Regions from separate parts of the Streptomyces sp. AM6-12 genome, predicted to be linked through region 2. Evidence: riboswitches for the same ligand, from Rfam matches in the RefSeq annotation. Region 2 holds a riboswitch; each other region holds the start of a gene.
What was found. Region 2 has a riboswitch for cobalamin ahead of metE (5-methyltetrahydropteroyltriglutamate--homocysteine S-methyltransferase). Riboswitches for the same ligand answer to the same signal wherever they lie in the genome.
Positions count from the first base shown of each region.

Region 1: another riboswitch for cobalamin. It lies ahead of ACE4Q9_RS32605 (HoxN/HupN/NixA family nickel/cobalt transporter); the one in region 2 lies ahead of metE (5-methyltetrahydropteroyltriglutamate--homocysteine S-methyltransferase).
Region 3: another riboswitch for cobalamin. It lies ahead of ACE4Q9_RS25680 (cobalamin biosynthesis protein); the one in region 2 lies ahead of metE (5-methyltetrahydropteroyltriglutamate--homocysteine S-methyltransferase).

Region 1 is NZ_JBIQWN010000002.1:930,267-940,489, forward strand. Features, by position in the region: gene ACE4Q9_RS32580 (PP2C family protein-serine/threonine phosphatase) at 426-1,622, shown strand; gene ACE4Q9_RS32585 (PP2C family protein-serine/threonine phosphatase) at 1,642-2,895, opposite strand; gene ACE4Q9_RS32590 (TetR/AcrR family transcriptional regulator) at 3,262-3,837, opposite strand; gene ACE4Q9_RS32595 (FAD-dependent oxidoreductase) at 3,974-5,209, shown strand; gene ACE4Q9_RS32600 (M1 family metallopeptidase) at 5,263-6,738, opposite strand; cobalamin riboswitch at 6,940-7,143, shown strand; gene ACE4Q9_RS32605 (HoxN/HupN/NixA family nickel/cobalt transporter) at 7,171-8,262, shown strand; gene ACE4Q9_RS32610 (DUF4097 family beta strand repeat-containing protein) at 8,283-9,047, opposite strand; gene ACE4Q9_RS32615 (alpha/beta fold hydrolase) at 9,362-10,223, shown strand, end outside.
Region 2 is NZ_JBIQWN010000001.1:1,356,219-1,366,441, forward strand. Features, by position in the region: gene ACE4Q9_RS06135 (SDR family NAD(P)-dependent oxidoreductase) at 1-459, opposite strand, end outside; gene ACE4Q9_RS06140 (short-chain fatty acyl-CoA regulator family protein) at 1,385-2,815, opposite strand; gene aceA (isocitrate lyase) at 3,188-4,471, shown strand; gene aceB (malate synthase A) at 4,571-6,163, shown strand; gene ACE4Q9_RS06155 (3-hydroxybutyryl-CoA dehydrogenase) at 6,160-7,029, shown strand; cobalamin riboswitch at 7,217-7,439, shown strand; gene metE (5-methyltetrahydropteroyltriglutamate--homocysteine S-methyltransferase) at 7,608-9,926, shown strand; gene ACE4Q9_RS06165 (bifunctional 2-methylcitrate synthase/citrate synthase) at 9,987-10,223, opposite strand, start outside.
Region 3 is NZ_JBIQWN010000001.1:5,643,605-5,653,827, forward strand. Features, by position in the region: gene cobN (cobaltochelatase subunit CobN) at 1-3,372, opposite strand, end outside; gene ACE4Q9_RS25675 (cobyric acid synthase) at 3,369-4,877, opposite strand; gene ACE4Q9_RS25680 (cobalamin biosynthesis protein) at 4,874-5,827, opposite strand; cobalamin riboswitch at 5,926-6,069, opposite strand; gene ACE4Q9_RS25685 (hypothetical protein) at 6,275-6,502, opposite strand; gene ACE4Q9_RS25690 (anion permease) at 6,534-7,796, opposite strand; gene ACE4Q9_RS25695 (lysozyme) at 7,951-8,706, opposite strand; gene ACE4Q9_RS25700 (class II aldolase/adducin family protein) at 8,902-9,582, shown strand; gene ACE4Q9_RS25705 (alpha/beta hydrolase) at 9,736-10,223, shown strand, end outside.

The DNA.
Region 1 (10,223 bases), on a different contig from region 2:
GCCGCGTCGCGACCGGCGCTTCCTCCGCTGCCCAGGTCGTAGACCACGGTCGGGGGCGGGGTGTCACCGCCGCTCGAACGCCCCCTGGCCGTCGCCCCCCTGTCCGCCCGGCTGCCGCTGCCGTCCGGTGAAGCGGCTCGTCGCGGCGAGGTGGCCACGGTGGTCACGGCGGTACCCACTCGTCAGCAGCCGCCGATCCGGCCGTCCGCCGCCAGGCGGATCGGCGCCGTCTTCCCGAGGCCGGTCGCGGCGCGGGCGGTTCCGCGGGGCTGTCGGCGGCCCAGCGTGCGAACGAGGCGGCTGGCGCGCTCCGCCCCGCGATACCGGACGCCGGGTCCGGTCCCAGCACCCTCTCTCCTGGGCGGGGTCCGCATGCGGGGCGGGTCGGCCCATGCTTCGCTGTGGAACATGGAGACGCGGCCGCCATGAGAGTCATCAAGCACGAGCGGGGCCGCCCGCAGTGGAACGGTGTGCGCGGTTACGCCTGGCTGCTGCCGTCACTGCTGCTCATCGGCATCGTGACGCTGGACTTCAACACCGGCGCCGAGTTCCGGATCGTCTCCTGGATCGTCCTGGTGCCCGGCCTGGCCGCCGCGGTCTGCGGGGTGGGGACCACGGCCGGTTTCGCCGTGGTGTCCCTCGTGACGTACGTCCTCGTGGACAACGCCTGGCCCCGGCAGTACGAGGCGGGTCTGCCCGACTTCGTGCTGGTCGCGCTGGGCGGTGTGCTGGCCACCCTGGTGGCGGCACTGCGGGTGCGGCAGCAGCGGCGCATGCTGCGCATGCAGGACATCCTGGAGACCTCGGTACGGGCCGTACTGCGCCCGCTGCCCGAACGCTGGGCCGGTCTGGAGCAGGCGGGCGTGTATCTCGCCGCGGATGTCGAGGCGCAGGTCGGGGGCGACTTCTACGACATCCAGCCCAGCCCCTACGGCACCCGTGTCCTCGTCGGCGATGTGCAGGGCAAGGGACTCGGCGCGGTGGAGGCGGCGGCTGCGCTGCTCGGTACCTTCCGCGAGGCCGCCTACCACGAGGACGACCTCCGGACGGTCGCCGAGCGGCTGGAGATCCGGATGCTGCGGCACCGGGTGCACACCGTCGCGATCGGCCGGGAGGACCGCGACCGGTTCGCCACGGCCGTGCTCGTCGCCTTCTCCAGGGACGCGCCCGGAACGGTCGATGTCGTCAACTTCGGGCACGAAGCACCGCTCGCGGTCGGGTCGCACGGGGTACGCGAGCTGCCCGCGGGAGACGGGGTGCCGCTCGGCCTCGGCGATCTCGTCGGCGGGCTGCCACCGACCCACCGGGTGCCGCTCGCACAGGGGGAGACGCTGCTGCTCGTCACCGACGGGGTGACCGAGGCCCGTGACCGCGAGGGCGAGTTCTACGACCTGTACGGCGATGTCGCCGCCGCGGTCACCGCCGATCCGGGCTGCGCCGCGCCCGGCCCCCTGGTCCGCCGGGTCCGCGACGGCGTGCTCCGGCACAGCGGGCGTCGGCTGGCCGACGACACCACGGTCTACGCGGTCCGACGCCTCCCTCAGACGGAGGCGTGCCCGGGAACGGGCCCGCTGCCGGGAGCGCGGGAGCGGGGCTTCTCGGCGAAGGAGGGGTACTTCTGAGCCGGGGGTACCACCCGGACTACAGGCGTACGACGACGAGGGCGACGTCGTCCCGGCCGCCGCCGGCCACGCCGAGACGGGCCAGCACGGTGTCGGCCAGCCGCTCGGGCCCGAGGCGACCGCACTCGGCGAGGACATCCCTCAGCCGGTTCAGACCGGTGTCGATGTCCTCCTCGCGGCGCTCGATGAGCCCGTCCGTGTAGAGCACCAGCGTGTCGCCCTGCTTGTACGGGAGGCTGGCCTGCGGGCGGGGCACATGCTGCGGGCGCGCGCCCAGCGGCGGGTCGGTGGCCTGGTCCAGCAGCTCGGTCGTGCCGTCGCCCTTCACCAGCACCGGGGGCGGGTGCCCGGCGCTGCTGTAGGTGATCAGCCGGCTCCGCCGGTCCACGATGGTCTTGACCGCGGTCGTGCCCAGCGCGTCGTCGATCGACCGGGCGTACAGCCCCAGCACCTCCAGCGCCTGCGCGGGGCGCGGCAGGGCACGCACGGCCGCCGACAGGGCGCTGCGCAGCATGCCCATGACCGCGGCGGCCTGGAGGCCGTGCCCGATGACGTCGCCCACCGCCAGCGCCAACTGGTCCGGGGGAATGTCCACGACGTCGTACCAGTCGCCGCACACGTTCAGGGACCCCACCGCCGGCTGATAGCGCACCACCACGTCCTCGGCGTGATGGGCCAGGTCGGGGGTGCGCAGCATGGCCTCCTGCAAGGTGACGGCGACCTCGCGTTCGCGGGTGTGGGCCTGGCGCAGCTCCTCGTTCAGCCGCTGGAGCTCCCGCGCCCGTGCGTACAGCTCCGCCTCCAGCGACTCGGCCGCCCCCGGATTCCAGTCCACTCGGGCGCCCGCGGGATCGGCGGCCCGGCGGGACTTGACGAACGCGGTCACGTCCTCGCCCCGGTGGATGATCCACGCCACCTGCCCGTCCGGGCCGCACACCGGGGTGTTCACCGGGGACCACCAGCGCTCCTCGAACATGCCGGGCCGGTGCGGGACGGGGATGTCGTACTTCTGGAGCGGCATCGTGTCGGGTCTCCGGGTGGCCAGCACCCGGTGCAGGGAGGCGTTCATGTTCCGCACGCCGTCGGATTCCGGATCGTCGGGGTTATCCGGGAACGCCTGGAAGATGTGCTGGCCCACCAGGTCGTCCCGCGTGCGTCCGGTGACCGCCAGATAGGCGCGGTTGACGTCCACGATCACCAGATCCGGGCCCAGCACCAGGCACGGAGTCGGTACGGCCGCGAACAGGGCCGCGTGGTCCACTGGTGCCGCCATCTCGTCGCTCCTCGTGCCCGCTGCCGCCGGTGACCTGCCCTCCAACCTAGGCCGCGCCCGCGGTGCCCGCCCGGTCTGCGTCACCCGCCCGGCCCCCGCCGGCGGGGCGCGGGCCCGCCGGGGCAAGGGATCAGGACGCGTACGGTGCCAGGGGTTGCCGTCGGTGCCCGTGACGACGATGGAGGACACCCAGCCGCCGTCGCTCACGCCCCAGATGGAGACGCCGCTCCCGGCGATGGCGCCCATGGACCTCCAACCGTGCCAACTGCCGTCGGCCCGGCTCCAGTTCGTCCGCACCGCCTGGACGGTGCCGATGACGGAGATCTGCCTCGTGCCGTTCGGGAGCGCCTCGGACGCCACGCCGCGTCAGCCGGCGCGCTCGCCGGTCCAGCCGTTGGCGAGCAGGTCGAAGATCCGGCCGAGGGCGGCGTCGGGGTCCCGGGACCCGCGGACGAGAACGGGCGCCTCCAGCGCGAAGTGGGCCAGCGCCCGGCAGCCCGGATCGTCGGCGGGCAGCCCGGCGTCCTCGGCGATCGCCGCGGCCAGGACGTGCTCGTGCCGCAGCCACATCCTGCGGGCGTACTCGCGCAGCGCAGGGGTGGTGTCGACCAGGCGCAGGAAGTCGTCGAACCGGGGGTCGGCATGGACCCGCCGGGAGGTTTCGCCCAGCAGCATTTGGTGCAGGGCCCCCGGTACGGACTGCCCGGCGGGGCGCTCGCGGACCGCCGCGACCAGGGCCGCCTCCCGGTCCCCGTCCTGGTCGAAGACCAGCGCCTCCTTGCCGTCGGGGAAGTGCTTGAACAGCGTCGTCACGGAGACGTCGGCCGCGTCGGCGATCTCCCGCACCCCGACCTCGTCATAGCCCCGCTCGGAGAACAGGCGCAGTGCCGCGTCGGCGAGGGCCTGGCGGGTGGCTGCCTTCTTGCGCTCTCGGCGCCCCATCTCGGTCACGCCGTCACTTTACCGCCTTCATGGACTCGCTTCGAAGGTTTAGCTGTTACGCTTTTTTAGCGGTTACACCCAGACGGGTGCTGTCGTGACGCGTTCGCGACCCGTGCCACCCGAGGAAGAGGTCCCGATGACGAACACCACGCCCCGGATCTGTGTGATCGGCGGCGGCCCCGCCGGTCTGACCTGCGCCCGCGTCCTGCAAGGGCACGGCATCGAGGTCACCGTGTACGACGCCGACGAGGCCGTTGACTCCCGCGACACCGGCGGCACGCTCGACCTGCACGCCGACTCCGGGCAGATCGCCCTCGAGGACGCCGGGCTGCTCGACGCCTTCATGGCGGGGGCCCGCCCGGAGGGGCAGGCCGGCACCCGCCGCGACCACCACGGCACGGTGCTGGCGGAGTTCACCCCTGAACCCGGCGACGCGGCCGCACCGGAGATCGACCGCGGCCGGCTGCGCCGGATGATCTACGACCACCTGCGGTCCGGCACCGTCCGCTGGGGCCACCGGCTCGTCGGCGTGACCCCGCTCGGCGACGGCCGCCACCGCCTGGAGTTCGCGGACGGCACCACCACGGAGGCCGGCCTGGTGATCGGTGCCGACGGGGCGTGGTCGAAGGTCCGCCCCCTGGTCAGCGACGCCACCCCCCGGCACCTCGGGGTCTGCTTCCTGGACGTCCGGTACGACGAGGTCGACTCCCGCCACCCCGACGTCGCCGGGATCGTCGGCGCCGGCCACCTGTTCGCCAACGACAACGACGGCCGCGCGGTGATCCTCCAGCGCAACGGCGACGGCGTGGTCCGCGGCTACATCGCGTTCCGCGCGGCACCGGACTGGCACGTCGGGGCGGGTGTGGACCTCACCGACCGGGGAAGCGTCCGCTCCCACCTCGTACGGAAATTCGGGCACTGGTCGCAGGCCATGCGCGCGCTGATCGTCCGCAACGACGGCGACTACGTGCCGCGGGCCTTCTGGGCCCTGCCCGCCCCGCTCACCTGGGAACACGTCCCCGGTGTCACCCTGATCGGCGACGCGGCCCACCTGATGGCGCCCTTCGGCGGCCACGGCGCCAACCTCGCGATGCTGGACGGCGCGGAACTCGCGCACGCCGTCAGCCGCGCGGTCGGCCCCGATCCGGCCGCCACCCTGGACGAGGCGGTCGCCCGCTACGAGTCGGACATGTTCGCCCGCTCCGGCGACCTGGCCGTGAACGCGAACGAGGCCCTGGTGCGGTTCTTCACCACCACCGACGAGCCGGACCTGCCGCCGGACCCCGAGCAGGAACACCGGGACTACCTCGCCCGCGCGGAGTCCTACCGGCGGGAGCGTGCCCAGCGGGCGGGCGAACACACCGGCGCCTGAACGCCCGTCCGGCAACCGCCCGCCGGCTTCCCCCGGGCTTGCTGCTTCGCTGGTCAGGCTCCTCGCGCCCGAGGGGGCTTGCCCTTGGCGAACAGCCACGCGTCGAAGATCCCGGTCAGGTCCTTGCCGGACTCGCTCTCGCACAGCGTGAGGAACTGCCCGGTGTCGGCGTTGCCATGCCGGTGCCGGCGCGTCCAGGTGTGGAGTATGCGGAAGAAGTCCTCGTCGCCGACGGCCTTGCGTACCTGGTCCAGGACCATGGCACCGCGTCCGTAGACGGGCGGGTCGGACACCCGTCCTCCGCTGGGCGGATCGGCGGGCGGGAAGGCCCAGATGCCCTCGGCCTCGTCGTCCGTTCCGTCGTAGAAGGCCTGGAAGATCTCGTCGGTGCTCCTGCCGCCCCGCTGCTCCTCCCAGAGCCACTCCGCGTAGGTGGCCATCCCCTCGCTGAGCCACATGTCCTTCCACCGTCGCGGGGTCACGGAGTTGCCGAACCACTGGTGTCCCAGCTCGTGCACCAGCAGCGACTCGTCCGGCGCTTCGGCGAAATAGGGCTTGGTCTGGGTCTCCAGGGCGTAGTCGAGCCCGGGCAGGTGGTCGACGACGGCGCCGGTCGAGGAGAAGGGGTAAGGGCCGAAGAGTTCAGCGGCCCAGTCGACGATCTCGGGCACCAGGCGCGGGACGGCGGCCGCGTCCTCGGACTCGTCGGGATCGACGGCGACGTAGACGGGCAGGTGATCGCGTGTCCAGCCGTTGTGGACGTCGAAGTAGCCGACGGAGACGTGGGCGAGGTAGCTGGACATGGGCTCCGCGGTGCGCCAATGCCGTGTCACCGTCCCGCCCTTGTCCCGCTCCGCGATCAGCTCGCCGTTGCTCACCACGTCGTAGAAGTCGCCGTCCGCGTCCCTGGGCACGGTGACCCGAATGTCGTACATCGCCTTGTCCGACGGGTGGTGATTGCCGGGGAACCAGGTCATGGAGCCGGTCGGCTCGCCCAGGGCGGCCGAGCCGTCGTCGGTCTCGATCCAGCCTTCGAGCCCTCCGTCGTCGCCCTCGACCGCTCGCGGCGTGCCGTCGTAGGCGATGACCGTTTCGAAGACCTCGCCTTCCTTGACCGACTTCGCCGGTGTCACCACCAACTCGTTTCCCGAGCGGGCGACGTGAGCCCGCGCCCCCTGCACCGTGGCGGTCCGTACCCGCAGGCCCGACAGGTCGAGGTCGAAGCGGCTCAGGTTCTGTGTGGCCCGAGCGGTGATGACCGCCGTGCCTTTCAAGTGGTTGCCTTCCGGCGTGTAGTCCAGCGTCAGCCCGTAATGCGTCACGTCGTAGCCGCCGTTGCCGAGGGTGGGGAACAGCCGGTCACCGACTCCGGCCGCACCGGGGAGCGCGGCGGCGATCCCGTCCCCCGGCGCGCAGCCGGCGCAGGTCGTCGTCAGGGCCAGGAGCAGTGCCGCCGCCGGAGCCCAGCCGGACCGGGAGCGCGAGGCGGCCGACCGGGGCCGGCGGTCCGTCGTGGTGCGAGGTCCCATCTCGTGTCTCCCGTCGGTCGATTGCAGCACGCGAGAGGTCAGAAAGCCTGAAGCAACCCATGGTTGCCTCAAGGTCGGTAAAAATATTTCCGCCCTGGCCGAATCACCAGGGCGTGTCCGAAGGCGGTGTCGGTCCCGCGCAAGGATGTGATCTTGGATACCTGAACGACCGCGTGGTTGTGCGGGGATGGGTGGTCGGCCCTACGGTGGGCGGGCCGTGGTGTTCGGGAAGACCGGTGACAACCCTTCGCGGGGTTCAGGCCGGAGCGGCCCTCGCCACTGTGATCGGGGAGTATCCGTCCCAGTTGTGCATGGTCACTGTCCGCCGCCCGGCGGACGGGAAGGCCGGGACGGACACGCGCACACCCGTAAGCCAGGAGACCGGCCACGGCACTTCACGAAGAGATCCACGAGGTGCTGGAGCGTGACCGTATGACCCTGCCCACAGAGTCGACCCGTTTTCGTTGGCGGCGCGAGGACACCGTCCGTACCGCCGGACTGCTCATGGTGATCGCCGTCCTGCACGTCGTCGCGTTCGGCATCCTGTTCCTGCTGGTCGTACCGGGCCACTACGAGGTCGGATCCAAGGCGTTCGGGATCGGCCTCGGGGTGACCGCGTACACGCTGGGCATGCGGCACGCCTTCGACGCCGATCACATCGCCGCGATCGACAACACCACCCGCAAGCTGATGGCCGACGGCAAGCGGCCGGTGTCCGTCGGCTTCTGGTTCGCGCTCGGCCACTCCAGCGTGGTGGTCGTCATGGCGGCCCTGGTCGCGGGAGGCACACAGCTCGCCGGCACCCTGCTCGACGACAACTCCCGTACCCACCAGACCCTCGGCGTCGTCGGCACCACCGTCTCCGGGACCTTCCTCTACCTCATCGCGGCGCTCAACCTCGTGGCGCTCGCGGGCATCCTGCGGGTCTTCCGGGCGATGCGAGCGGGCACGTACGACGAGGCCGCCCTCGAACAGCACCTGGATTCGCGGGGGTTCATGAACCGCTTCCTGGGCCGCGCCACCAAGTCGATCACCCGCCCCGGTCAGATGTTCCCGCTGGGCTTCCTGTTCGGCCTCGGCTTCGACACCGCGACCGAGGTCACCCTGATGGTGATGGCGGGCAGCGGTGCCGCGGCCGGGCTTCCCTGGTACGCGATCCTGTGCCTGCCGCTGCTGTTCGCGGCGGGGATGAGCCTGTTCGACACGCTCGACGGCACCTTCATGAACTTCGCTTACCAGTGGGCGTTCTCCAACCCGGTGCGCAAGGTGTTCTACAACCTCACCATCACCGGCCTGTCCATCGCGGTCGCCTTCCTGATCGGCACCATCGAACTGGTCGGGGTGCTGCACGAGAAGCTCGATCTGAGCGACGCGGTGACCGGCTGGATCGCCGGGCTCGACCTGGACAACGTCGGGTACGTCATCGTCGGCCTGTTCGTGGTCGTCTGGGGGGCGGCGCTGGCGTACTGGCGGCTGGCCAGGGTGGAGCAGAGGTGGGCCGGCCGGCTCGGCGACGGTGGCTGACGCCCGCCGGAGCGGGATCCTCAGCCACGGTGGGCCTCGACGTCGCCGTTGACGGTGCGCAGAGCCAGCCGGTACCGGTGGTCGGCGGAGCGCGCGGCCGGAACGCCCACGGCGGAGCGGCCGTTGACGGTGCGCGCGTCCGTCGCGTACGGCGGGGCGTCCGCCGGCAGGGTGACCCGCACGGAGCCGTTGCGGGTCACCCCGTCGAGCGTGCCGGGCGAGGTCGCGCACAGCAGGTCGACATCGCCGTTGACCGTCTCGGCGGCCACGCCACGGGCCGCCAGGCCGGTAGCGCGGACGGAGCCGTTACGGGTCACCAGACGCTGGCGGGCACCCTTCGTGCCCGAATCCCGCACGGTGACGTCACCGTTGACGGTGCTCAGGCTCAACTCGCCCCGCACACCGGTCACATCGATCCCGGCGTCGTGGGCCCGCACGGTGAGCGTGACGCCGGTCGGCACATGGACGAGCGGCATACCGCCGCAGTTGCCCTTGGCCCGGTCGTCACCCTCGTCGCAGGGCAGGTCGAGGGTGTGCGTGCCCCCGTGCCCGCCCCAGCGGGCGAGGGTCGCGTCGTCCACCGACACGCTGCCGTCGTCCGTCCCGACGACGCGTACGCCGCCCTGAGTGGTGATGACGAGACGACCGCCGTCCGCGAGGACGGCCCTCTCGAACTGCCCGCCGCGTGCGCCGCGCACGGCTCCGGGCAGCGGCAGCTCACCGCCGCCGTGATCACAGGCCGTCAGCGCGAGAAGCGGCAGCAGCGCACACCCGGCCCACGTCACGCGGCCGGTACGACGGGACGTGCGCCCGGAATCCGGACGGCTCGGTCGGCTCCATGAAGATGTCATGGAACTGCGGGTGCCCGCCGGGGCCGGTTGTCGTGCACATCGCCCGGTCCCGACGAGGCCGTCGGGTGAACATCGTCCCCTCCCACCGCACCCCTCTCCCGCTTCCGGCACCGGACACCGACCCGCCCGCCACCACCGGCGTTCTCGTCACCAGCGGGGGCAGGAGCAAGGCCGTGCCGGTTCTTCCATGCCCGGCGCGCACGATGCCCGGCTCGCACGGCCGGTCGGTGAGGACGGAGGGGCAGGTCTTGTTCGAGGACTTCGAGACCAGGCGGGTCGAGACGGAGGAAGCGTCGATCTTCGTGCGCCACGGCGGGGAAGGACCGCCCCTGGTGCTGCTGCACGGCCACCCCCGGACCTCCGCGACCTGGCATCGCGTCGCCCCGCTCCTCGTCCAAAGCGGTTTCACCGTGGTCTGCCCCGACCTGCGGGGATACGGCCGCTCCACCGGCCCGGCGCCCACCGCCGACCACGCCGGGTACGCCAAGCGAGCCGTCGCCGGTGACGTGGTGGAGGTGATGCGCGCCCTCGGCCACGACCGGTTCGCACTCGCCGGACACGACCGCGGAGGCGCCGTCGCGCTGCGGCTCGCCCTCGATCACCCGCACGCGGTCTCGCGCGTGGCGTTCCTCGACTGCCTGCCGATCACCGAGCACCTCTCCCGCATCACGGCGACGTTCGCCACGCAGTGGTGGCACTGGTTCTTCTTCGCCCAGCCGGACATCCCCGAACGCGTCATCAACGCCGACCCGGACAGCTGGTACCGCGGCGATCCCCGGAGGATGGGACAGGAGAACTACGACGAGTGGCGCGCGGCCACGCGCAACCCGGACGTGGTGCGGGCCATGCTGGAGGACTACCGGGCGGGCCTCACCATCGACCGGCGGCACGAGGAGGCCGACCGCGCCGCCGGCGCCCGTATCCACTGCCCGGCGCTGGCCCTCTGGTCCCGCCGGGACGACCTGGAGGACCTGTACGGAGACCCGGTGAAGATCTGGCGGCGATGGGCCCCGGACGTCCGCGGCCACGGCATCGACGCCGGACACCACGTGGCCGAAGAAGCCCCCGAAGCGCTCGCGTCCTCCCTCACGAGCTTTTTCACCGGCCGGC
Region 2 (10,223 bases):
AGCTGCCTTGGACGTGGCATACGGGGCGTTGCTCGTTCCGTTCCGCAGTGCCGACACAGAAGCGACTGCGACTACCGACCCCCTGGTTTCCAGCAAGTGTGGGATGGCCGCACGCAGAAGCAGCAGCGGACCGGTGAGATTGGTGCGCATCACCTCGTCCCATTCCTCCAGCGACAGGTCTCCAACACTCCCGCCGCGCCCAATGCCCGCGTTAAGCACCAGCCCGTCGAGACGTCCGTAAGCGGCCAGGGTTGCCCGGACGAGACCGCCGGCCGCATCCGGGTCACCGATGTCAGACGGATAGGCCAGTGCCCCGGCCTCTCGTTCGACGCGTTGCAAGGGCTCGGCCCGCCGACCGGAGACGACCACGTGGTGGCCTTGGCCGCACATCAGCCGAGCGGTGGCCTCTCCTATGCCCGTACCTCCGCCAGTCACGATGACAACGCGCTTGTCCGTCACTGCACTTCCGCTCCATCCTTGCGATCAGACCCGCCAGATGCGGGCGTCCGTCGTCGAGAAACCTATCGCCCACTCACCGGGCGCCACGGTGGCTGCTGGACAGATCCGGCCACGGCCGACTACTGAGGCCGCTCAGCCTCGATCCACCGCGTGATCGGCGTGTCGCCCGCCGCCGGGGACAGGACGGGTCGGGGCCCACGCCCATGGGCCCCGTCAGACGGTATAGAACAACCGCCAGACCCTTCCCCGCCGCAGCCCTGTTCACCTCTGCCGTGCTGGAATCGTGCTGGGGCCTCGGGACGGCGCTCGCTCTACAGCAGCGCAAGCTGTTCCGCAAGGCACCGCGTACACCGGCCCACACCGCACCCGCGCGCCCTGCATAGAGCCGAAAGAGTGGCCAAGGGCAGTGGGAATTCCCTGGGACTTTTCTGGGACTTCCGGCTGCATCAACGAGCACGAGCGTGAAACAGCCGAAAGGGCATCCGCGCAGGTCAGCGCCCCGCGACCACTCATCACCGCAGGTCACAGCGCTCGCTGGTCTCTTCCCCGATATCTGACCAGCAGGACTCACCAGGTATGCGCTCAGCGTCGAGCCCCCTGTGGCCCCAACGGTGCTCGCCGAATTGCCACGGTCTGACCTGCCCACATGGAGCCTGACACCCCATCAGAACGAGCGTCAAATGAGCGTCACGAGCGTCATTTCAGCGTCAAGATATCGCCCGTAACGCCCACACCGCACATAATGCGCACGGACAAAACCGCAGGTCAGGCGCCCTTAGCTGCCGGTTCAAGGATGGCGACGCACTCCACGTGGTGCGTCATCGGAAACATGTGGCAGGAACACGAACCTGCCGTAATCGCAGTTCGATCGGGGTCTGAGGCCGCTTCGAGCGGATATGTAGATGCACGGAGCGTCAAACGAGCGTCATCGGTCCTCGGTTTCCTGCGGCACATTGGTGGCGTCGGACACGGGGTACGGCACGAACGTGCTGCTGTTCTGGTCGATCCGGAGCGAATGACCGAGGGGCGGTGCGGCGCGCTGCGGGCATTCCAGGCGTTCGCAGACCCGGCAGCCCATGCCGATCGGGGTGGCGGCGGAGGCATTGCTGACGTCGAGGCCGTCGGAGTAGACGAGGCGGTGGGCGTGGCGGATCTCGCAGCCGAGGCCGATGGCGAAGGTCTTGCCGGGTTCGCCCCAGCCGCCGCGGTGCCGGGTGATGGCTCGCGCGGTCCACAAGTAGCGTTGTCCGTCAGGCATTTCCGCGATCTGCACATGGATGCGGCCGGGGGCGGCGAACGCCTCATAGACGTTCCACAGCGGGCAGGTGCCGCCGGCCCGGGAGAAGTGGAAGCCGGTCGCCGACTGGCGCTTGGACATGTTGCCCGCTCGGTCGACGCGGACGAAGGAGAAGGGCACACCCCGCAGCCGGGGGCGCTGGAGGGTGCTCAGGCGGTGGCAGACGGTCTCGTAGCCGAGGCCGTAGCGGTCGGTGAGCCGTTCGATGTCGTACCGGACTTCTTCGGCGGCCGCGTGGAAGGCGCGGTACGGCAGGATCACGGCCGCCGCGAAGTAGTTCGCGATGCCGATGCGGGCCAGACGGTGGGCGGGCGAGCCGGGCTCGAAGTCCTCGGCGGCCTGGTGGTCGAGTTCGTCGCCGTATTCGAGCAGGGCGAGCTGGGTGGCCATACGGAAGGCGCGCTGGCCGGGGCGCATGCGAGTGGACAGGCGCAGGGTGCGGGTTGTCTCGTCGTAGCGGTGCAGGTGGTCGCCCGTGCCGGCTGAGAAGCGGACGCCGTGGGTCCCGGTCAGGCGATCCGTCAGGGCCTGTACGACCTCGCCGGGCCGGATCCCGATCTCCTCGGCCAGGCGCTCGGCCGCGAGGTCGGTGGCGTGAAGGTAGTTCTGGCGGCGGTAGAAGAAGTCCCGGATCTCTTCGTGGGGTGAGCGGGGCGTGGCTCCTGCCGTGTCGCGACCGTCGGCGGCTCCGGTGAGGCCCTCGGCCAGGAGTTGGTTGCGCCGGCCCAAGTCGAGGAGTACCTGGGCGACCGCGGGCAGGCGCGAGGCGAGTTCGGCCAGTTCGGTGGCGGAGATCTGGGCGGCGGCGATCTCCCGCGTCAGCGCTTCGCGCAGGTCGGCCACGAGGCGGGTCGTGTCGCGCTCGGAGAAGAAGCCCGGGTCGACGCCAAAGGTCTCGGTCAGCCTGAGCAGCACGGGCACGGTGAGCGGACGGGAGTCGTGCTCCATCTGATTGAGGTAGCTCGGGGAGATGCCCAGGACCCGGGCGAGTTCCGCCTGGCTCATGCGGCGCTCTTCGCGCAGCCGCCGCAGGCGCGCTCCCGCGTAGGTCTTGCTCATCGTGTGCTCCTCCGGGTCCGGATGATCGCGAGTGTAGGCCCACAGGGACCTGCTCCGGCCTTCGCAAGATTGGCAAAACGTGAGGAGAAGATTCGCAGAAGTTGGCAGACGTCCAATATTGATGGCACTCAGTGCCAGTGCCAGAGTTTCAGTGCGGCCCGCCGGAACCGGCAGGCATCGTCAGATTCCGGGCACGATTCACTGCCCTGACGTCGGAGATCCCGGCTCTGACGGCGCTGCGCGCCGGCGGCATTGCTCAGCTTCGCCCATTGAGGTTATGGCGGGCCGCACCACAGCGAGACGACACACAGTGCCACCCCTGGCTCAAGCAGGGCTTGGCAGACGCCACAGATCGAGGAGACGGTGACAGTCATGGCAGAAGCGAGGACGCAGGCGGCCGAGGAACTCGCACAGCGCTGGGCCACCGACCCGCGGTGGCAGGGCATCGAGCGCACCTACAGCGCGGAGGACGTGATCCGGCTTGCCGGCAGCGTCCGCGAGGAGCACACCCTGGCCCGGCGCGGCGCCGAACGGCTGTGGCGGCAGCTGCACGAGCAGGACTACATCCACGCGCTCGGTGCCCTCACCGGCGGCCAGGCCGTGCAGCAGGTCAAGGCGGGCCTGCAGGCCATCTACCTGTCCGGCTGGCAGGTCGCCGCCGACGCCAACCAGGCCGACCACACCTACCCCGACCAGAGCCTCTACCCCGCCAACTCCGTTCCACAGGTGGTGCGTCGGATCAACAACGCGCTGCTGCGCGCCGACCAGATCGCGACCGCCGAGAACGCCGGGGACACCACGGACTGGCTGGCGCCGATCGTCGCGGACGCCGAGGCCGGGTTCGGCGGCCCGCTGAACGCCTTCGAGCTGACCAAGGCGATGATCGCGGCGGGCGCGGCGGGTATCCATTACGAGGACCAGCTGGCCTCGGAGAAGAAGTGCGGCCACCTCGGCGGCAAGGTCCTGGTGCCGACCTCGCAGCACATCCGCACCCTGAACGCGGCCCGCCTCGCCGCCGACATCGCCGACGTGCCGAGCGTCATCATCGCCCGCACCGACGCCCTCGCCGCCAACCTGCTGACCACCGACGTCGACGAGCGCGACGCCGAGTTCGTCACCGGCGAGCGCACCGCCGAGGGCTTCTACCGGGTCCGCAACGGCATGGCCCCGGTCATCGCCCGTGGGCTCGCCTACGCCCCGTACGCCGACCTCATCTGGGTCGAGACCGGCACCCCCGACCTTGCGCAGGCCCGCGAGTTCGCCGAGGCCCTGCACGCCCAGTACCCGGACAAGATGCTCGCCTACAACTGCTCGCCGTCCTTCAACTGGAAGGCGGCGCTCGACGACGACCAGATCGCCAAGTTCCAGCGCGAACTGGGCGCGATGGGCTACCGCTTCCAGTTCATCACCCTGGCCGGCTTCCACTCGCTCAACCACGGCATGTTCGACCTGGCCCGCGGCTACGCCGAGCACGGCATGACCGCCTATGTCGACCTGCAGGAGCGCGAGTTCGCGGCGCAGGCGCACGGCTTCACCGCCGTCAAGCACCAGAGGGAGGTCGGCACCGGCTACTTCGACCTGGTCTCCACCGCCGTCAACCCGGCCTCCTCCACCACCGCCCTGGCCGGCTCCACGGAAGAAGAGCAGTTCCACTAGGCCGCCGGGCCGGACGTCCGCCGTCCGGCCGGCCCTCGGACGAGCGGAGGGGGACGACCCGTCTCCGCCCCCTCCGCTCCCATCCCTCAGGAGAGCCCCATGTCCACCACCGCCCTCACCCACCACGTCCGTGTCCTCGCCGCCCCCGGTCCCCGGCACGACGAGATCCTCACCCCCGCCGCACTCGACTTCGTCGGCCACCTCGTGGCCGCGTTCGGCGGGCGCCGGCAGGACCTCATGAAGGAACGCCGTCGGCAGGCACTGCGACTGGCGTCGGGCTCGCCTCTCGAGTTCCCCATGGTCACCGCCGCCGTCCGTGACGACCCGTCCTGGCGGGTGGCGGCACCCGCGCCTGGTCTGACCGACCGCCGCGTGGAGATCACCGGTCCACCGGACCGCCGCATGGCCGTCAACGCGCTGAATTCCGGGGCCAAGGTGTGGATGGCGGACTTCGAGGACGCCACCGCACCCCTGTGGGAAAACATCGTCGGCGGACAGCTCAACCTGCTCGACGCCATCGAGCGCCGGATCGACTTCACCACGCCCGAGGGCAAGGAGTACCGGCTCGGCGAACAGCTCGCCACCATCATGGTCCGGCCCCGTGGCTGGCACCTCGACGAGGAGCACCTGGAGTACGACGGCCGGCCCGTGCCTGCCGCCCTCGTCGACTTCGGTTTGTACTTCTTCCATTGCGCCCAGCGGCAGATCGACGCCGGGTACGGCCCGTACTTCTATCTCCCGAAGCTGGAGAACCGGTACGAGGCCAGGCTCTGGAACGACGTCTTCGTCCTCGCCCAGAATCTGCTCGGCATCCCCCAGGGCACGATCCGCGCCACGGTCCTCATCGAGACCATCACCGCCGCGTTCGAGATGGAGGAGATCCTCTACGAACTGCGCGACCACAGCGCGGGGTTGAACGCCGGCCGCTGGGACTACCTGTTCAGTCTCATCAAGACCTTCGGCCACCGCACCGACTTCCTCCTGCCCGACCGCGCTAAGGTGACGATGACCGCGCCCTTCATGCGGGCGTACACCGAACTCCTCGTCCGTACCTGCCACCGGCGCGGCGCCCACGCCATCGGCGGCATGGCCGCCCAGGTCCCCGGCAAGGACCCCGCCGCGAACGAAGCAGCCTTCGCCAAGGTCCGGCTGGACAAGGAACGGGAGGCCGAGGACGGCTTCGACGGCTCCTGGGTCGCCCACCCCGCACTCGTGCCCGTCTGCCGTGAGGTCTTCGACGGCGTCCTCGGCGAACGGCCGCACCAGCTCGACCGGACCCGCGACGATGTCGAGGTCCCCCCGACCGACCTGCTGTCCGTGCGCCGGATCAGCGGCCCGCCCACCCCTGACGGGGTTCGGACGAACATCTCCGTGGCGCTGCGGTACTACGCCGCGTGGCTGCGCGGTCAGGGCGCGGTCGCGCTCGACGGGCTAATGGAGGACGCGGCGACCGCCGAGATCGCCCGCGTGCAAATCTGGCAGTGGCTGCGGCACCGGGTGATCGACCGGGAGACGGTGACGGAGCTGCTCGACGACGAGGCCGCCGCGCTCGGCGCCGAGTACCCGTGGGCGCCCGTCGAGGACATCCGCGCCCTCTTCGAACGGACCGCCATGACCGGTGAGCTGCCGCTGTTCTTCACGCCGGACGCCTATACCCGTCACCTCGTGCACCGGCCGGAGGTGCAGGCGTGAGCGCGAACATCGCACGCGTCGGCGTGGTCGGCGGCGGGCAAATGGGCGCCGGCATAGCCGAGGTCTGCGCACGGGCCGGGCTGGACACCATGGTGTGCGAGGTGGACGCGGTCGCCGCCCGCACGGCACGGGACCGAGTGGCCGCGTCACTCGACCGGGCGGTACGGCGAGGCAAGCTGGAGCAGGCGGCGGCAGACGACGCGCTCGCCCGGATGGTCTTCACGGGCAGCCTGGACGACCTCGCCGACCGGCAGCTCGTCATCGAGGCCGCCATCGAGAACCCGGACGCCAAGACCGAGGTCTTCGCCGCCCTCGACAAGATCGTCACGGACCCGGGGGTCGTCCTCGCCACCAACACCTCATCCCTCCCGATCATGCGGCTCGGCATGACGACCCAGCGTGCGGACCGGGTCGTGGGGCTGCACTTCTTCAATCCCGTCCCCGTCCTGCCGCTCGTCGAGGTCGTCACCTCCCTGCACACATCAGCCGAGACGACCACGGTGGTCGAGAACTTCGCCACCCGCACCCTCGGCAAGACGGTCATCCGCTCTCAGGACCGGGCCGGCTTCGTCGTCAACGCCCTCCTCATCCCCTATCTACTGTCCGGGGTCCGGATGGCGGAGTCGGGCTTCGCCACAGCTACCGACATCGACGCCGGGATGGAGCTGGGCTGCGCGCACCCAATGGGTCCGCTGAAACTCGCTGACCTGATCGGCCTGGACACCGTCGCGTCCATCGCGGAGTCGCTGTACGACGAGTTCCGTGAACCCCTCTACGCACCACCGCCGCTGCTCCAGCGGATGGTGGAGGCGGGCCTTCTGGGCCGGAAGACCGGCCGGGGGTTCCACACCTACGGCCAGGACTGAGGGCCTGCCACGACGCGGGCTGAGGGGCCCGCACCGGCGCCGGGCCGAGGGTCCCAGTGACGGCGCAAGGGGAAGGGCGGGAAGCGCATGTGCGGCGCTTCCCGCCCTTCGGCGTTCCGCCGCTGAAGGGCCGTGTCACACCTTCCGGATGCTGGACGGCTCTCTTCCTTTTGCGGCACCACCCCGTACGCTGACCACAGCAGCTGGTTCGCCCCGTCCGCCAGGCGGGGTGTCGTAAGAGGGAACCCGGTGGGAATCCGGGACTGCCCCGCAGCGGTGAGCGGGAACGACCGCCGTCATACGCACTGGGTCCGAGGTACCGGGCCTGGGAAGCGACGGCCAGTAGGTGTCCTCCATGAGGGAGGACGTGCCCGCGAGTCCGAAGACCTGCCAACTGCCCGCGTACGGACCATTCCGTGCGCGGAGATTCCGGTGACCTCGAGGGCGGGTCGGCGTACATACCAGACGAACGACCGTGCTCTTGCCGCGCGGGGTCGTTGCCGTCCGGTTCGTCATTCCCTTCGCGCTCTCGTCCCGTCCCCGGGATCTCAGGGATTCATCTCGCGAAGGAGATCTCCGTGACCAGCAAGTCCGCAGCCGCGGCAGCACGGGCCACCGTGTACGGCTACCCCCGCCAGGGCCAGAACCGGGAACTGAAGAAGGCCGTCGAGGGCTACTGGAAGGGCCGCGTCACCGCCGACGCCCTCCGCGCCACCGCCACCGGCCTTCGTCGCACGAACTGGCAGCGACTCGCCGAGGCCGGCATCCACGAGGTGCCGACGGGCGACTTCTCGTACTACGACCATGTCCTCGACACCACCGTCATGGTGGGCGCGATCCCCGACCGGCACCGCGCAGCGGTCGACGCCGACGCGCTGGACGGCTACTTCGCCATGGCGCGCGGCACGCAGGAGGTCGCTCCGCTGGAGATGACCAAGTGGTTCGACACCAACTACCACTACCTCGTCCCCGAGCTGGGCCCGGACACCGTCTTCAGCGCGAACTCGGCCAAGCAGGTCGCGGAGCTGAAGGAGGCCCTCGCCCTGGGGCTGACCGGACGCCCCGTCCTGGTCGGTCCGGTCACCTACCTCCTGCTCGCCAAGCCCGCTCCGGGCGTGCCCGCCGACTTCGAGCCGCTCACCCTCCTGGACCGGCTGCTTCCCGTGTACGCCGAGGTCCTCGCCGATCTGCGCGCGGCGGGCGCCGAGTGGGTGCAGCTCGACGAGCCCGCCCTCGTGCAGGACCGCACGCCGGCCGAGCTGAACGCCGCCGAGCGCGTCTACCGCGAGCTGGGGGCTCTGGAAGACCGGCCGAAGCTGCTGGTCGCCTCCTACTTCGACCGGCTCGGCGACGCGTTGCCGATTCTGGCCAAGGCGCCGGTCGAGGGCCTCGCGCTGGACTTCACCGAATCGGCGGCAGCCAACCTGGAGGCGCTGGCCGCCGTCGGCGGACTGCCCGGCAAGCGCCTGGTCGCCGGAGTCGTCAACGGCCGCAACATCTGGATCAACGACCTGCAGCAGTCCCTGTCCACGCTCGGCACCCTCCTCGGACTCGCCGACCGTGTCGACGTCGCCGCTTCCTGCTCGCTGTTGCACGTGCCGCTGGACGCAGCAGCCGAGCGGGACATCGAGCCGCAGATCCTGCGCTGGCTCGCCTTCGCCCGGCAGAAGACCGCCGAGATCGTCACCCTGGCCAAGGGCCTGGCCCAGGGCACCGACACGATCGCCGCCGAACTCGCCGCGAACCGCGCCGACTTGGCCTCCCGCGCGAACTCCCCCATCACCCACGACCCGGCCGTCCGGGCCCGCACCGAGGCCGTGACGGACGCCGACGCCCGCCGCTCCCAGCCGTACGCCGAACGGGCCGCCGCCCAGCGCGCCCACCTCGGCCTGCCCCTGCTGCCGACCACGACCATCGGCTCCTTCCCGCAGACCGGCGAACTGCGCACCGCCCGCGCCGACCTGCGCGCCGGACGCATCGACACGGCCGGCTACGAGGAGCGCATCAAGGCCGAGATCCAGGAGGTGATCTCCTTCCAGGAGAAAGCCGACCTGGACGTCCTGGTCCACGGCGAGGCCGAACGCAACGACATGGTCCAGTACTTCGCCGAGCAGCTCACCGGCTACCTCGCCACCCAGCACGGCTGGGTCCAGTCGTACGGCACACGCTACGTCCGGCCGCCGGTCCTGGCCGGCGACATCTCCCGGCCCGAGCCGATGACCGTGCGCTGGACGACGTACGCGCAGTCCCTCACCGACCGCCCGGTCAAGGGCATGCTCACCGGACCCGTCACGATGCTCGCCTGGTCCTTCGTCCGCGACGACCAGCCCCTCGGGGACACCGCCCGCCAGGTCGCCCTCGCCTTGCGCGACGAGGTGGGCGACCTGGAGGCGGCCGGTACCTCGGTGATCCAGGTTGACGAGCCCGCGCTGCGCGAGACCCTGCCGCTGCGCGCCGCGGACCGGGCCGCCTATCTGGCCTGGGCGACGGAGGCGTTCCGGCTCACCACCGCCGGGGTCCGTCCGGACACCCAGATCCACACGCACATGTGCTACGCCGAGTTCGGCGACATCGTCCAGGCCATCGACGACCTCGACGCCGACGTCATCAGCCTGGAGGCCGCCCGCTCCCACATGCAGGTCGCCCGCGAACTCGCCGCCCACGGCTACCCTCGCGAGGCAGGACCGGGTGTCTACGACATCCACTCCCCCCGGGTGCCGAGCGCCGAGGAGGCCGCTGAACTGCTCCGCACCGGCCTGAAGGCCATCCCTGCCGAGCGACTCTGGGTCAACCCCGACTGCGGCCTGAAGACCCGCGGCTGGCCGGAGACGCGCGCGTCCCTGGAGAACCTGGTCGCCGCGGCCCGCACCGTCCGCGGTGAACTGCCCACCGCCTGATTCCGGTCCCCGTGGGCCGGGACGCCACCAGCGTCCTGGCCCCGTCGTGCCAGCAGACGGCTACGCGGCGCCCGGCACCGCCCGCTGACCCGGACCGTCGTAGGAGGCCAGCGGGCGGATCAGCGCGTTGTGGGCGAGCTGCTCAGTGATATGCGCGGTCCAGCCGGTGATCCTGCTCATCACGAAGATCGGAGTGAAGGCCGGGGTGTCGAAGCCCATGAGGTGGTAGGCGAGGCCGGCCGGGTAGTCCAGGTTCGGATGGATTCCCTTGCGGCTGATTATCGCGTGCCGCAAGGC
Region 3 (10,223 bases), 4.3 Mb from region 2:
GCCCTTGTACCCGTGCCTGCGCATCGCGGCCATCCAGCGCGGGTTGACCACCCGTGCCCGGAAGACGCGGTGCGTCTCCTCGCCCAAGGTGCGCGTCTTCACCTGGTCCGGGACCGCCGAATCACCCACGTACGCCTCGGGGTTGGCGCCGGTCAGGTGCCGCACCATGGCCACCATGCCGCCGTGGTACTGGAAGTAGTCGTCGGCGTCGACCAGATCGTGCTCCCTGGTGTCGACGTTCTTCGCCGCCACCGCGATCCGCCTGAACGCCGTCTCCATGTCCCCGCGCGCCGCCCGCCCGTCCAGGCCCCTGCCGTACGCGTAGCCGCCCCACACCGCGTACACCTCGGCGAGGTCCGCGTCCGAGCGCCAGTTCCGCGCGTCGATCAGCGGCAGCAGGCCCGCGCCGTACGCGCCCGGCTTGGAGCCGAAGATGCGGGCCGTGGCCCGGCGTCGGTCGCCGTGCCCGGCGCTGTCCTCGTCCACGTGCGCCCGTACGTAGTTGGCCTCGGCCGGCTCGTCCAGCTCGGCCACCGCGCGCACCGCGTCGTCGATCAGCCCGACCACGTGCGGGAACGCGTCCCGGAAGAAGCCGGAGATGCGGACCGTGACGTCGATGCGCGGGCGCCCCAGCTCGGCCGGGGGGATCACCTCGAAGCCGGTCACCCGGCGCGAGGCGTCGTCCCAGACCGGACGGCAGCCCAGCAGCGCCAGGATCTCGGCGATGTCGTCGCCCTGGGTGCGCATCGCGGACGTGCCCCATACCGTCAGGCCCACGGACTTCGGGTACGCGCCGGTGTCGGCCAGATACCGCTGCACCAGCGAGTCCGCGAGCGACTGCCCGACCTCCCAGCTCAGCCGGGACGGGATCGCCTTGGGATCGACGGAGTAGAAGTTGCGGCCGGTCGGCAGGACGTTCACCAGGCCGCGGGTCGGCGAACCGGACGGGCCCGCCGGGACGTAACCGCCGTCCAGCGCCCGCAGGATGTGTCCGATCTCGTCCGTGGTGCGCGCGAGCCGGGGCACGACCTCGTCGCAGGCGAACTCCAGCACGGCCACCGCGTCCGGGAGTTCGACACCGCCGAGCACGTCCCGTACGACGCCCCGCACCGCCTCGCGCGCCCAGACCCGCGCCTCCATGCCCTCCGCGATCCGCCGGCACAGCTGCTCCAGCAGGTCGATCGCGTCGGCGGCCGTTCGCGCCGGCCCCGCCACCAGGTCCGTCAGCTCCACCGGTACCTTCACGGGCGCGCCCGGCCCGGCCAGCAACTCCTTCTCCACCAGCCCGAAATGTTCGGCGAGAGCGGCCCGCAGGCCGGGCAGCGCGTTCGCCCGGCCGCCCCACACCTGAGAGGCGCGCAGCACGGCGAGGACGAGGTTGACGCGGGGCTCGCCGACCGGGCCGCCGCCGAGGATGTGCAGCCCGTCGCGGATCTGCACGTCCTTGATCTCGCACAGATAGCCGTCGATGTGCATCACGAACTCGTCGAACGCCTCGTCGTCCGGCTGCTCGTCCACATGCAGGTCGTGGTGGAGCTCGGCGGCCTTGACCAGGGTCCAGATCTGGGCGCGGACGGCCGGCGCCTTCGCCGGGTCGAGGTCGGAGACGAGCGCGTACTCGTCCAGCAGCTGTTCCAGCTTGGCGAGGTCGCCGTAGGTGTCGGCGCGGGCCATCGGCGGCACCAGGTGGTCCACCACGGTGGCGTGCCCGCGCCGCTTGGCCTGGGTGCCCTCGCCGGGGTCGTTGACGATGAACGGGTAGATCAGCGGGAGTTCGCCGAGCACCGCGTCCGGCGCGCAGCCGCGGGACAGGCCGAGGCCTTTGCCCGGCAGCCACTCCATGGTGCCGTGCTTGCCCATGTGCACGATCGCGTCCGCGCCGAAGCTGTGCTCCAGCCAGCGGTAGGCCGCCAGGTAGTGGTGGGAGGGCGGCATGTCGGGGTCGTGGTAGATCGCGATCGGGTTCTCGCCGAAACCGCGCGGCGGCTGGATCATCACGACCACGTTGCCGAACTGAAGGGAGGCGAGCACGATGTCGTCGCCGTCCACGTACAGGTTGCCCGGCGGCTCGCCCCACGCCTCGGTCATGGCCTCCCGCAGCTCGGGGTCGAGCCTCTCGAACCAGGCCCGGTAGTCGGCCAGCGGCACCCGCGCGGGCGCGGCGGCCAGCTGCTCCTCGGTCAGCCACTCCACGTCGTGCCCGCCGGCCTCGATCAGCCGGTGGATCAACTCGTCGCCGCCGGACGGGTATGCGGTGAGCGAGTACCCGGCGTCCCGCAGCGCGTCCAGCACCCGGACCGCCGACGCGGGCGTGTCCAGGCCGACCGCGTTGCCGACCCGGGAGTGCTTGGTCGGGTACGCGGTGAAGACGAGGGCGACGCGCTTCTCGGCGTTCGGCTTGTACCCGAGGCGTGCGTGGCGCGCGGCGATCCCGGCGACCCGCGCGGCCCGCTCGGGGTCGGCGACGTACACCGGGACCTCGTCGGGGCCCTGCTCCTTGAAGGAGAACGGCACGGTGATCAGCCGGCCGTCGAACTCCGGGATGGCGACCTGCATCGCCGCGTCCATGGGGGAGAGCGCGGCGTCCGAGGCGTCCCACGCGGCGCGCGAGGAGGTGAGGCACAGCCCTTGCAGCACAGGGATGTTGAGATCCGCGAGGGCGCCGATGTCCCAGGCCTCCTCGTCGCCGCCCGCCGACGCCTCGGAGGCGTGGGTGCCGCCGGCCGCGAGCACGGTGGCCACCAGCGCGTCGGCCCGGCCCAGCAGCTCGTACAGCCCGGCGTCGGCGCCGCGCAGCGAACCGCAGTACACCGGGAGGGCGTTGGCGCCCTGAGCCTCGATCGCCGTGCACAGGGTGTCCACGAAGGCGGTGTTGCCGCTGAGTTCATGGGCCCGGTAGAACAGCACGCCCACCGTCGGGCGGCCGTCCTGGACTTCGTAGGCGCCGTGGACGCCGTACTCCGGCATCCGGCGCGGCTCCTCGAAGCCCTCGCCGGTCAGCAGCACGGTGTCGGACAGGAACCGGGACAGCTCCCGCAGATTGTCCGGGCCGCCCTCGACCAGGTAGCGCAGCGCCTCCGCGACCACCCCGGCGGGCACGGTCGACTCGGCCATCAGCTCCGCGTCCGGCACCGTCTCGCCGCCCAGCAGCACCGCCGGGACACCGGACGCCTTCAGCACGGCCAGCCCGTCCTCCCAGGCGCGCTTGCCGCCGAGGAGCCGTACGACGGCGAGGTCGGCGCCGGCCAGCAGCCGCGGCAGCTCCCCGGCGACGTCGACGCGGGTGGGGTTGCCGATCAGATAGCCGGCGCCACACGCCCGTGCCGCCAGCAGATCGGTGTCGGCGGTGGACAACAACAACACTGTGCTCATGCGGGCGCTCCCGGTGGGATGAAGGGCAGTCCTTGCGGCGCGCCGGACTCGATGAGCCGCCACAGCGCGTCCGTGTCCGCGTGCTGTTCGATCAGGTCGCCGAGCCGGTCGAGCTGCTCCTCGCGCAGCGCGGCGAAGGAGGTGTCCGGCGCGGGCACGAAGCGGCGGCCCGCGGCGGCGGCCACCTCGCGCAGGAAGGCCCGGCGGAAGCCGTCCGACTCCAGTGCGCCGTGCCAGTGGGTGCCCCAGGTGGTGCCCACCCGGCAGCCGTCCAGGAAGGCTTCGCCGCCGTCGACCCGGGCGACGCCGTGGTGGATCTCGTAGCCCTCGACCGGTTCGCCGAGGGCCTGCCCACGGGGGCGGGCGAGGGTCTTCTCGCGGGCGAAGCGCACCCGCACGGGCAGCAGTCCGAGTCCGGTGACCGCGCCGGCCCGCGACTCGACCTCGTCCTCGATGTGCTCGCCGAGGATCTGGAAGCCGCCGCAGATGCCGAGCACGGGCCGGTGTTCGGCGGCCCTGCGGGCGAGCGCGTCGGCGAGGCCGCGCTCGCGCAGCCACCGCAGCGCCCGGACCGTGCCGCGGGTGCCGGGGACGACGGCCAGATCGGCGTCGGCCAGTTCCTCCGGGCGGTCCACGAAGCGCACCACGACGCCGGGTTCGGCGGCCAGCGCGTCCACGTCCGTGAAGTTGGACATCAGCGGGATCGCGCAGACGGCGACGCGCAGCACGTCCGCGCCGAGCGGGGGAGCGACGGCCGACTCGCGCACCGCGCCCCGCAGCGAGACGCGCAGGCCGTCCTCCTCGTCGATGCCGAGACCGTGTTGGAACGGCAGCACGCCGTACGCCGGGCGCCCGGTGAGGCCCTTGAGCATGTCGAGGCCCGGTTCCAGCAGCGAGACATCGCCGCGGAACTTGTTCACCAGGAACCCCGCGACCAGCTCCTGGTCCTCGGGCGAGAGCAGGGCGACGGTGCCGAAGAAGGAGGCGAAGACGCCGCCGCGGTCGATGTCGCCGACGACGAGCACGGGCAGCCGGGCGCCGCGCGCGATGCCCATGTTGACGATGTCGGTGCGGCGCAGATTGATCTCGGCCGGGCTGCCCGCGCCCTCGCAGATCACCGCGTCGTACTGTCCGCGCAGCTCGGCCAGGCAGTCCAGCACGGTGCCCAGGAGCCGCTGCTGGCGGCCGCCGTGGTAGCCGCGCGCGCTCAGCTCGCCCACCGGCTTGCCCAGCAGCACCACCTGACTGCTCTGTTCGCCGCCCGGCTTGAGCAGCACCGGGTTCATCAGCGCGGTCGGTTCGATCCGGCAGGCCTGGGCCTGCATGGCCTGGGCGCGCCCGATCTCGGCGCCCTCGCGGGTGACGAAGGAGTTCAGGGACATGTTCTGCGCCTTGAACGGCGCGACCTTCACGCCCTGGCGCACCAGCCACCGGCAGATCCCGGCCGTCACGACGCTCTTGCCGGCGTCGGAGGTGGTGCCGGCGACGAGGAGACCACCGTTCACTTCCCGCGTCCCTTCAGTCCGTTGACGAGGTGGCGCGCGGCGAGTGTGGCGCCGAGCGCGAGCAGGCCGACGCGGCGGGAGAGCCGTACCGCCCGCTCGATGTCGGGGATCCGGACGGCCCGTCCGGTGACGCCGTTGAGCACGGGACGGTGCTCGGTCCGGCCGCCGTAGGAGAGGGTGCCGCCCAGGCGCACGCCGAGGGCGCCCGCGAAACTGGCCTCCACGGGACCGGCGTTGGGGCTCGGATGCCGGCGGGCGTCCGCGCGCCAGGCCCGTACGGCGCCGCGCGGATCGGGTCCGGCCGCCGCGGCGAGTACGGCGGTCAGCCGGGCCCCCGGCCAGCCGGCCACGTCGTCCAGGCGCGCGGACGCCCAGCCGAAGCGGCGGTACCTGGCGGACTTGTGACCCACCATCGCGTCCAGGGTGTTGACGGCCCGGAAGCCGAGCAGCCCCGGCACCCCGGCGGCCGCACCCCACACCAGGGCGCCCACGACCGCGTCGGAGGTGTTCTCGGCGACCGACTCGACCACGGCCCGGGCGATCCCGTCGGCGTCCAGCGCCTGCGGGTCCCGGCCGCACAGGTGCGGCAGCCGCGCGCGGGCCGCCTCGACGTCCCCGGCCGCGAGGGCGCGGCCGATCGCCCGCGCCTCGCGGGCGAGGGAGGTGCCGCCGACGACGGACCAGGCGGCCGCGGCGGTCAGGGCGACGGCGGCGGTGGGGGAGGGGCGGGCGACGCGTGCGGCCAGCGCTCCGAGCGCGACGGCGCCACCGGCGCACACGGTGGTGTGCAGGGCGCCCCAGCCGCGGTGGTCGTGCCACAACGCGCCTTCCACGGCGGCGGCCGCACGCCCGAACGCGGCGACCGGATGCCCGCGGCGGGGATCGCCGAGGAGGAGGTCGCCGAGGAGTCCGGCGGCGGCGCCGTACGCGTAACTGCGATCGGCGGCCATCGGCTCAGCCGGCCGTGGGCACCGCGACAGTGGTCCTGGTACTGGTCGTTCGGCAGCCGAGCATGGCGATGTGTCCTCACTCAGGGTGTCCGCGCCCTGGTTCGACGTGATCCGGCGGCGAGAGTTCCTGGCTCTCCGGGGGTTCTTCCCCGGTGACAGTGGCGGGACCGCGCCGGATTCGCACCGGCTTCCTCTCCTGCTGCCGTAGATGGCGTGGGCAGTCCACCATGCGCCCGGAACGGCCGTCAACTTGCCGTTGACCTGCGGGAGTGTGCAGATCCCCACACCTCGCGGGGTGGCCGGGCATGCCGGAGGCTCCCCTGCCGCGGGTCGCGGAGGGGAGCCTCGGGGACTGCCGGGGCGGCGCGGGCCGTGCCGCCTTCGAGGTCAGGGCCCTTTCGGGATCAGGGCCCTCTCGGTGTCAGGATGCTGCGGGGCCCTGACGGCTCAGGACTTGGAGACGATCAGGAGGATGCCGTACGCCACCGCCGCCGCGCAGGCCGCGAAGCAGACGTAGGCGCCGGTGACGGCGAGCGTGGCCGAGCCGCCCTCGGCCGCGGCCTTCTCGCGCCGGGCCAGGCCGTTGATGCCGAGGGTGAACAGGACCACCAGGCCCACCGTGAAGGCGAGGCTGACGCCGAAGACGGAGCCGATGGCCGCCCAGTCGATCTTCATGGGGTTGCTTCCTTGGTGAACGGGCTGGGGGTCAGACGGTGGCGGCCGGCGGGACGGCGGAGGCCGTCTGCTCGACGGCCGGGACCGGCGCGGGGGCGGGGATGGTGGCCGTCAGGTCGTCGGCGATCGCGCCCGTGGGCGGCGGGGTCACCGCGGCGATGGCGGTGGTCACCACGCCGGACGGCTCCGCGGCCGGCTCGGCGACCACGTTGGTGTGGTCGATGACCTCGCGCCGGGACAGCTTGTAGATCCAGGCGCTCGCGGCGACCAGGAAGACGGCGACCGCGGCGGTGCCCCCGTCACCGAGTTCGGTGACGGCCTCGGCGCCCGCGCCGACCAGCGCGGCGGCCGGCAGGGTGAGCACCCAGGCGACGGTCATCCGGGTCGCGGTGGACCAGCGGACCACACCGCCCTTGCGGCCGAGGCCCGCACCCATCACCGCGCCGGAGACGACGTGGGTGGTGGAGAGGGAGAAGCCGAGGTGGGAGGAGGCCAGGATGGCGGTCGCGGCGCTGGTCTGCGCGGCGAAGCCCTGACGGGGCTCCAGATCGGTCAGGCCCGTGCCCATGGTGCGGATGATGCGCCAGCCGCCGATGTAGGTGCCGAGCGCGATGGCCAGGCCCGCGGAGAGGATCACCCAGGTGGGAGGGTTGGAGCCGGGGGCGATGGCACCGCCCGCGATCAGCGCCAGGGTGATGACGCCCATCGTCTTCTGCGCGTCGTTGGTGCCGTGCGCGAGGGAGACCAGCGCGGCCGAGGCGACCTGGCCGGCGCGGAAGCCCTTGCGGGTGGCCTCGCCCCCGGACTTGCCGCCGGCGGCGTAGGAGAACCGGGTCGCCACCAGCGCGGCGACACCGGCCACGACCGGCGCGGCGACCGCGGGCAGCAGCACCTTGGTGACCAGCACGCCGCCGTGCACGGCGCCGAATCCGGCGGAGGCGACGGCCGCGCCGATCAGACCGCCCATCAGCGCGTGCGAGGAGCTGGAGGGCAGGCCCACCAGCCAGGTCAGCAGGTTCCAGAGGATCGCGCCGACCAGGGCGGCGAAGATGACCTCGGGACGGATGCCGCTCTCGTCGACGAGACCCTTGGAGATCGTGTTGGCGACCTCCACGGAGAGGAAGGCGCCCACCAGGTTGAGGGTGGCGGACATGGCTACCGCGAGCTTCGGCTTCATCGCGCCTGTGGAGATGGTGGTGGCCATCGCGTTCGCGGTGTCGTGGAAACCGTTCGTGAAATCAAACGCGAGTGCGGTAACCACCACAATCGCGAGGATCAGCGAGAAGCTTTCCATTTACCCAGGCAATCGTTCGAGGTCGTTGTCCGGATGAACGTAGGCAACCTGGGTGAACGGAAGATGAACTGGGGCGGGCACGGGAGTGTCCGCATCGGGCGGGTGAGGCTCCGCTTCCCCTCCCCGAACCGGGCGTGCCCGTGTGCCCCTTGGGCTACCAGTCCGCGGCGAAGGTCCGCAGCCCGCTGGAGCTGCCGTTGAAGAGATTCTGGTCACCCGGCAGCCGGCCCGCGGTGGCGTACTGCCAGAAGGTCCAGGACTGCCAGCCGCCCGGCAGCCTGCCCGGCCCCGAGGAGCCGTGACGGGCGATCCACAGGGGGTGGCGGGAGGCGAAGGCGTGGCTGTCGCCGGTGCACTGCTTCCACCAGTGGGCTGTGGTGTAGATCACGGGACGGCGGCCGGTCTCGCGGACCATCTCGTCGCTGAACGACCAGATCCAGGACTTCATGCGCTTCCAGCCCAGCCTGTAGCAGGGGTGCTTCGCGCTGTACGGGTTGTACTCGATGTCCAGTGCGGGCGGCAGCGTCCAGCCGTCCGGCTGCCAGTCGCCGCCGTGCGCCACGAAGTACTTGGCCTGCCGGGCGCCGGAGGACCTGTCGGGCAGCGCGAAGTGGTAGGCGCCGCGGATCAGTCCGGCGTCGCGCGCACCGTCGTACTGCTGGTGGAAGTAGGGGTTCTGGTAGCCAGTGGACTCGGTCGCCTTGACGTAGACGAAGCGCGCCCCGCCGGACCGGGCGGCCGGCCAGTCCACGTTCCGCTGGTGGGACGACACGTCGTGCCCCTTGGGCAGGCTCGCGATCCGGCCCGAGGGACCGGCCGCGGCGGCGGTGGCGCAGGTCAGGGCGAGTGTCGCCGCGGTGGCCGCGAGGGCACCGGCGCGGCGGCGGAGGTGGATGCGGTCACGGGCCATGTGCCAACTCCCCGGGGGTGACGGACGACCGGATCGCCCGGCGGGCAGGAGGGCTCATTCAAGGGCCGCTGATCGTTGAATCTGGGGAGATTCTTAGCGTTTGGCCTGATATGCACCCTTTTGGGGGTGCGGAACCGCGGGCGGAAATGCGGCGACCGGCCTCCTGGTGTACAAGTGGCTGGCAGGATCGCGGACATGACCTCCAAGCTGCGGGAGACGGGCGGAGAAGTGCGCGGGGAAGCGGCCAGGCGGTGGGCGGAGCTGGTGGCGACGGCACGGCGGAGCGTCGCCGGCGGGCTGGTCGTCGGCACCTCCGGCAATGTCTCCGTGCGCGTCGGGGACGTGGTGCTGGTCACCCCCTCGGGTATGCCTTACGACCGGCTCACCCCGGACGACATCACCGGCGTGGACCTCACCGGCCGTCAGGTGCTCGGCACGCTGGTGCCGACCAGCGAGCTGCCCATGCACCTCGCCGTCTACCGCACCACCGGCGCACAGGCGGTCGTCCACACCCACGCCGTGCACGCCACCGCGGTCTCCACGCTGGTGCCCGAGCTGCCGCTGGTCCACTACATGGCCGCCGCCCTCGGCGGTCCCGTACGCGTGGCGCCCTACGCCGCCTACGGCACCGACGCGTTGGCCGCGCACATGCTCCAGGCCCTCGACGGCCGCTCCGGCTGCCTTCTCCAGAACCACGGCACCCTCACCTACGGCGCCACCCTCGACCAGGCGTACGACCGCACCGCCCAGCTGGAGTGGATGTGCCGCCTCTGGCTGACCGCCTCCTCGGTGCCGGGTCTGACCCCGTCTCTGCTGACGGAGGCACAACTCGCCGAAGTCGGGGAACGCCTGAAGGGATACGGCCAACGGAGGTGACCCGTGTCCCACAGCTCCCCGAGCGGCGCCCCGCTCAGCTCTCCGCTCCGCGACCTGACCTCGGCCCTGCACCTTTCATCCCGGTATCTCCCCCCGTCACTCCACTCCGCCTCTCCACTGGCCGGGCACCGGGCCCCCCGTGACACTGGTGGCGTGCGCCCCCTCAAAGCGACCGCCGCCGCGGTCACCGCCGTCGTGGCCGCCGGCCTGGCATCCGTGGCCGCCGGGCGGCTCGCCAGCGATGTCGCGCTGAAGGTGTCCGGCAGCCGGCCGCTGCCCACCGAACCGCGGCTCACCGTGCACGGCACCGCGGCCGGCCAGATCACGCTCACCCGCGACCTGGCCTCGCTGCGCCCCGGCACCTACGGCCTCGCGGGCGACGGTTCGCACGCGGTCGTGGGACCCGTCCTGCGGGCGGCGGTGCACACCGCCGACACCGTCGTACGCCGCCTGGACGGCGTGACGCACGGCACCCTCGCACCCGGCGACCAGGTGTGGCTCACCCCCAACCTGTACGTCGGCAACCCGCGCACCGCGCTCGGCCTCGACCACGCCGACGTGGACGTGCCCGGCGAACTCGGCGCGCTGCCCGCCTGGTTCCTGCCCGGCGACCGGGACACCTGGGTGATCGCCGTGCACGG